2 linked regions of the Beijerinckia sp. 28-YEA-48 genome follow. The protein of the gene in region 1 binds, or shares a complex with, the protein of each later gene. Links are inferred from orthologs where the notes say so. Each region holds a gene or a part of one and is shown in the gene's direction. Other genes may lie near its edges.

Region 1 (3,232 bases):
GCGCGTCACCCAAGGCCGTCCGCAGGTGACGCTGAAACTGGCGGAAACCGCCGATGGTTTCGCTGCCGGTGGTCCGCACGACCGGCGCCTGCACATCACCGGCATCGCCGCCAACAATCATGTGCAAATGCTGCGCGCCACCCATGACGCGATCATGGTCGGCATTGGCACGGTGCTGGCGGATGATCCGCTGCTCACCGTGCGCCTGCCGGGGCTCGACGAGCGCCAGCCGTTGCGGGTGATCCTCGATTCCGCTCTGCAACTGCCGCTGCGCTCGCGTCTGGTGACGACGGCGCGGGAGGTGCCCGTGCTGGTGCTCTGTGCCGCCGATGCGGACGGTGGGGCAGAGGCCGCGTTGACGCAGGCTGGCGTCAACGTCGTGCGCGTCGCGCGTGGTGGCGATGGCCATCTTGATCTGGAGGCGGCGCTGCGGGTTTTGGCTGGCCGGGGTTTGACGCGGGTGTTTAGCGAGGGCGGCCCGCAGGTGGCTAGCCGGCTGATCGGCCTTGGTCTGGCCGACGAATGTGTCCTGCTCACCGCGCCCAAGCCCTTCACCCGCGAGGGCGTTCCCTCGCTTAGTGCCGAAGCCCGGGCGCAACTTGAGGATTCTCAGCTTTATCGGCTCGTCGAAGACGGCTTTTCCGGGGTCGATCGGCTGCGCCGCTACGAGCGCGTTCCGTAATATATCGTATTACCGCAAGGCGGCTTCTGGCCGCGCTTGCGCCGGTTGCCGCCGGTCTTTAAGGAACTGTCTCCCGAAGTTCGTGATAGGCTGTGTCGGCGTTACGGCTGGCACTGACTTCATTGGACTTGTCTGATTTCAAGAGTTTACCATGGCAGAACCCCGCCGCTCCACCTCGCAGCCACTGCCGCGCGCCGATGGAGCCCGTTTCCTCATCGTTGAAGCGCGTTATTACGACGCGATCGGCGATATGCTGCTCAACGGCGCCAAGGCGGCGCTGGAGCAGGCTGGGGCGACATGGGACATTGTCGGCGTTCCCGGTTCGCTGGAAATTCCCGCCGCCGTGCGCATGGCCACGGCCGGTGGTACCTATGCCGGCGCGCTGGCGCTTGGCTGCGTCATCCGTGGCGAAACCTACCATTTTGAGATTGTCGCTAATGAAAGCTCGCGTGCGTTGATGGATCTGTCGGTGTCGCAACAATTGCCGATCGGCAATGCTATTCTCACCGTTGAGAACGAGGAGCAGGCGGTTGTGCGTGCCGATCCCAAACAGGGCGACAAGGGCGGGGATGCAGCGCGTGCGGCGCTGTCGCTTTACCAGCTCAAACGCAGCGTGGTCCGGTCATGAGCGCGCGTCGTCAACGGGCCGCCGCGCGGCTTGCCGCCGTCCAGGCGCTCTATCAGATGGAAGTGGCCGGCAAGGGGCTGAATGAAATCCTGGCCGAGTTCGAAACCTTCTGGATCGGTGGCGAGATCGAAGGCGATCAGTATGAGGAAGCCGACGTCGCTCTGTTCCGCGACATCGTGCAGGGCGTGCTGACGGACCAGCTCGAGATCGACCAGGCCGCCGACAAGGTTTTACAGGAAGGCTGGCCGCTGCGTCGTATCGAGGCCGTGCTGCGCGCCGTGTTGCGCGGCGGCGTCTATGAATTGAAGCGTCGTCCCGATGTGCCGGCGCGTGTTATCATCACCGAATATGTCGATGTCGCCGCGGCCTTCCTGGCCGCTAACGAAGTCGGTATGACCAATGCGGTGCTCGACAAGCTGGCGCGGGAGTTGCGTGCCGATGAGTTTCTGACGCGCGCTTGACCGCGTGGAGGAGGGGAGATTGGCTGCCGATTTTTCGGAAGACGATCTGATCGCGACTTTGTTGGCGCCGCTTGCCGGCCGCGCTGGCTTGGGGCTGCGCGATGACGCGGCGTTGATCGATATTCCCGAAGGCATGCAGGTTGTCGCCACCAAGGATGCTTTGGTGGCGGGCGTGCATTTCTTCGCCGACGATGCGCCCGATGACATCGCGCGCAAGGCGCTGCGGGTAAATATTTCCGATCTCGCCGCCAAAGCGTCTGACCCGCTCGGCTTTCTGCTGTCGATCGCCTTGACCGAGAACATTGATCGCAAGTGGATGACGGCTTTCGTGCAAGGGCTGCGCGAGGATGGGGCACTGTATCATTGCCCCCTCATCGGTGGCGACACGGTGCGCACGACAGGCCCCTTGGTCATCTCGGTGACGGCGCTGGGCACTGTGCCGCGCGGCCGCATGGCTTTGCGCACGGGCGCCAAGGCCGGCGACATCATTTATGTGAGCGGCACAATCGGCGATTCAGCGCTTGGTTTGCGCCTGCGGCTGAAGAGCGAGCGCGATGCCGGATGGTGTAGCCGATTGAGCGTTGCCGTGCAGGCGCATTTGCTGCGGCGCTATCTTCTGCCGTCGCCACGTCTGGCGCTCGCGCATGTGGTGCGCGCCTATGCTCACGGTGCCATGGACGTCAGCGATGGTCTCGCGGGCGATCTGGCGAAAATGTTGCGTGTGTCGAACGTCGGCGGCGATGTGCGCCTCGCCGACATACCGCTGTCGGACGCGGCGCGCGCGGCGGTGGCGCTCGATAGCAGCTTGATCGACGGCGCCGTGACGGGCGGCGACGATTACGAAATTCTCTGCACCGTGCCGCCGCAGAATGCCGCGGCCTTCGAGAGTGCTGCGAAGGGCACAGGCGTGCCGGTGACAGCGATAGGCGAGGTCACAGCCGATGCCGGTGGTCTGCCGCGTTTCATCGATGGAGCGGGCGTGGCACGGACGTTTGAGAAGGGCTCGTATAGCCACTTCTGAACGACTGCGTCACAGCGGCAACGCGTTGGTCTCTTTCAGCGTTGCCAGCACGATCGCGGTTTTCACATGCTGCACGGAGTCGTGTGGCAGCAGCACGTCGTTGACGAATTGCGATAGCGCCTTCAGGTCCCGCGTCACCACCTTGAGGATGTAGTCCATCTCGCCGGTAAGCGCGTGCGCCTCCTGCACTTCGGGCAGGCGCGACACCAGTTCGGCGAAGCGGCGGGCGTTGTCGCGGTTGTGGGTAGCTAGCGTCACGGTGATCATGTTGACGAGCCCGAAGCCGAGCCGGTCGCGATTGAGCACGGCGCGGTAGCTGTCGACGAAACCGTCCTCTTCCAGCCTTTGCCGACGGCGCGAGCATTGCGAGGCCGAGAGGTTCACCCGTTCCGCCAGATCGTTGTTGGTCAGCCGCGCGTCGGCCTGCAGGCTTGCCAGGA
Region 2 (3,015 bases), 280 kb from region 1 along the record:
GCGTATGATCAGATCGACAAGGCGCCGGAAGAAAAGGCGCGTGGCATCACGATCTCGACGGCGCATGTCGAATACGAGACGAAGAACCGCCACTACGCCCACGTCGATTGCCCGGGCCACGCCGACTATGTGAAGAACATGATCACGGGCGCGGCGCAGATGGACGGCGCGATCCTGGTCGTGTCGGCCTCCGACGGCCCGATGCCGCAGACCCGCGAGCACATCCTGCTGGCGCGCCAGGTCGGCGTTCCCGCGCTGGTCGTGTTCATGAACAAGGTCGACCTTGTTGATGATCCGGAACTGATCGACCTGGTCGAAATGGAAGTGCGCGAACTGTTGTCGAAGTACGACTTCCCGGGCGACGACATTCCGATCACCAAGGGTTCGGCGAAATGCGCGCTGGACAACACCAACCCGGAAATCGGCCATGACGCCGTTCTGGCGCTGATGCAGACGGTTGACGACTACATTCCGCAGCCGGAGCGTCCGATCGACCAGCCGTTCCTGATGCCGGTTGAAGACGTGTTCTCGATCTCGGGTCGTGGCACGGTGGTGACCGGTCGCGTCGAGCGCGGCATCGTGAAGGTTGGCGAAGAAGTCGAAATCGTCGGTCTGAAGGACACCGTGAAGACGATCGTGACGGGCGTCGAAATGTTCCGCAAGCTGCTCGACTCGGGGCAGGCTGGCGACAACGTCGGCTGCTTGCTGCGCGGCACGAAGCGCGAAGACGTCGAGCGCGGCCAGGTGCTGTGCAAGCCGGGTTCGGTGAAGCCGCACACGAAGTTCAAGGCCGAAGCCTACATCCTGACGAAGGATGAAGGTGGTCGCCATACGCCGTTCTTCACGAACTACCGTCCGCAGTTCTATTTCCGCACGACGGACGTGACGGGCATCGTGACGCTGCCGGAAGGCACGGAAATGGTGATGCCGGGCGATAACGTGACGATGGACGTGGCGCTGATCGTTCCGATCGCGATGGAAGAGAAGCTGCGCTTCGCCATCCGTGAAGGCGGCCGCACCGTTGGCGCCGGCGTCGTCGCCAGCATCGTCGAGTAATAAAGGTTTTCGCCGCGGCGTCGCGAGACGCCGCGGAGAGTTCCGGGGGCCTCAATGCAGGCCTGCTGTCCCGGTTGTTTTGAGAGAAGCGCCGGGACTGACGGCTGCAAAGGAATGAGAAGATGAACGGCCAAAATATCCGCATACGCCTTAAGGCGTTTGATCACCGGATTCTCGATACGTCGACGAAAGAAATCGTTTCGACGGCGAAGCGGACCGGCGCGCAAGTGCGCGGCCCGATCCCGCTGCCGACGCAGATCGAGAAGTTCACGGTCAACCGTTCGCCGCACGTCGACAAGAAGTCGCGCGAACAGTTCGAAATTCGTACCCACAAGCGCGTCCTCGACATTGTCGATCCGACGCCGCAGACGGTCGATGCACTCATGAAACTCGACCTCGCGGCCGGTGTGGACGTCGAGATCAAGCTCTAAGGTTAAACCGGGCACCTCTTCAAGAAATGTGCCCTTAAGGACAAGAACAATGCGTTCAGGTGTCATTGCACAGAAGGTCGGCATGACCCGCGTCTTTACAGACGCAGGCGAACATGTGCCGGTCACGGTTCTCAAGCTCGACGGCTGTCAGGTCGTCGCGCATCGGACCAAGGATCAGAACGGCTATACCGCCGTGCAGCTCGGCTTCGGCCGCGCCAAGGTGAAGAATGTTCCGAAGGCGGAGCGCGAGCGCTTTGCCCGCGCGCAGGTCGAGCCGAAGATGAAGCTCGCCGAATTCCGCGTGCCGGAAGAGCAGCTGATCCCGGTTGGTGCGGAGATCACCGCCGATCATTTCGTTGCCGGCCAGTACGTGGACGTCAGCGGCACGACGATCGGTAAGGGCTTCGCCGGTCCGATGAAGCGTTGGAACTTCGCCGGTCTGCGTGCCACCCACGGCGTGTCTGTCTCGCACCGTTCGCACGGTTCGACCGGTCAGCGTCAGGATCCGGGCAAGACCTTCAAGCAGAAGAAAATGGCCGGCCATCTCGGCGCCGAGCGCGTGACGACGCAGAACCTGCGGGTTGTGCAGACGGACGTTGCTCGCGGCCTCGTGCTGGTTGAAGGCGCCGTCCCGGGCCATGCCGGCGGTTACATCTATCTGCGTGACGCGGTGAAGAAGCCGCTGCCGAAGGATGCGCCGCAGCCAGGCAAGTTCAAGCTGCCGGAAGCAGCCCCCGGCGAAGAAAAGAAGGAGGGCTGAGCCGTGAAAATCGACATTCTGTCCATCGACGGCGCCCAGTCCGGCTCGATCGAGCTCAACGACGAAATTTTCGGTCTTGAGCCGCGTGCTGACCTGATCGCTCGCATGATCCGCTACCAGCTGGCGGCGCGTCGCGCCGGTACGCATGCGGTGAAGAACCGTGCGGACATCAACCGCACGACCAAGAAGATGTACAAGCAGAAGGGCACGGGCGGCGCTCGCCACGGCTCAATGCGCGTGCCGCAGTTCCGCGGTGGTGGTCGCGCCTTCGGCCCGGTCGTTCGCAGCCATGCGCATGATCTGCCCAAGAAGGTCCGTGCCCTGGCCCTGCGTCATGCTCTGTCGCAGAAGATGCGCGACGGCGGCGTGGTGATCTGGCAGTCGGCTGATATCGCTGAAGCGAAGACCAAGGCGCTCGCCGCGTCCTTCGCCAAGGCCGGCCTCAACTCGGCTTTGATCATCGACGGCACCGAGCCGCAGCAGAACTTCTGCCTGGCGGCCCGCAACATCCCGAACATCGACGTGCTGCCCGTGCAGGGCATCAACGTCTACGACATTTTCCGCCGTGAGAAGCTGGTGCTGACCAAGGCGGCGATCGAGGCGCTGGAGGCGCGATTCAAATGAGCCAGGCAGCGCGTTTCGCCGATGCTCGCCACTACGACGTGATCTTGTCGCCGGTTATTACCGAAAAAGCGACGATGGCGTCCGAGCAGAACAAGGTGGTCTTCAAGGTCCGCAAGGAAGCCACGAAGATCGAGATCAAGCTCG

What was found.
Region 2: the proteins of nusB (region 1) and rpsJ are in contact, whole or in part, in a solved structure (PDB 3D3B), measured with the Escherichia coli proteins. The link is inferred for Beijerinckia sp. 28-YEA-48 from one-to-one orthologs.

What each region holds. Positions count from the first base shown.
Region 1 is NZ_FNSI01000001.1:1,015,544-1,018,775, forward strand. Bases 122-3,038 are described here. They hold nusB (transcription antitermination factor NusB), read left to right. Parts: upstream 122-1,306; coding sequence 1,307-1,771; downstream 1,772-3,038. Other genes in these bases: ribD (bifunctional diaminohydroxyphosphoribosylaminopyrimidine deaminase/5-amino-6-(5-phosphoribosylamino)uracil reductase RibD), read left to right, coding at 122-682; ribH (6,7-dimethyl-8-ribityllumazine synthase), read left to right, coding at 834-1,310; thiL (thiamine-phosphate kinase), read left to right, coding at 1,791-2,792; BLW50_RS04835 (Lrp/AsnC family transcriptional regulator), read right to left, coding at 2,802-3,038. Also shown: more of ribD, read left to right, coding at 1-121; more of BLW50_RS04835, read right to left, coding at 3,039-3,232. UniProt on the Escherichia coli protein: Part of the processive rRNA transcription and antitermination complex (rrnTAC). The complex forms an RNA-chaperone ring around the RNA exit tunnel of RNA polymerase (RNAP).
Region 2 is NZ_FNSI01000001.1:733,339-736,353, forward strand. What follows is about bases 133-2,832. They hold rpsJ (30S ribosomal protein S10), read left to right. Parts: upstream 133-1,178; coding sequence 1,179-1,487; downstream 1,488-2,832. Other genes in these bases: tuf (elongation factor Tu), read left to right, coding at 133-1,056; rplC (50S ribosomal protein L3), read left to right, coding at 1,537-2,247; rplD (50S ribosomal protein L4), read left to right, coding at 2,251-2,832. In the rest of the region: more of tuf, read left to right, coding at 1-132; more of rplD, read left to right, coding at 2,833-2,871; BLW50_RS03425 (50S ribosomal protein L23), read left to right, coding at 2,868-3,015. UniProt on the Escherichia coli protein: Involved in the binding of tRNA to the ribosomes. Part of the processive rRNA transcription and antitermination complex (rrnTAC). The complex forms an RNA-chaperone ring around the RNA exit tunnel of RNA polymerase (RNAP).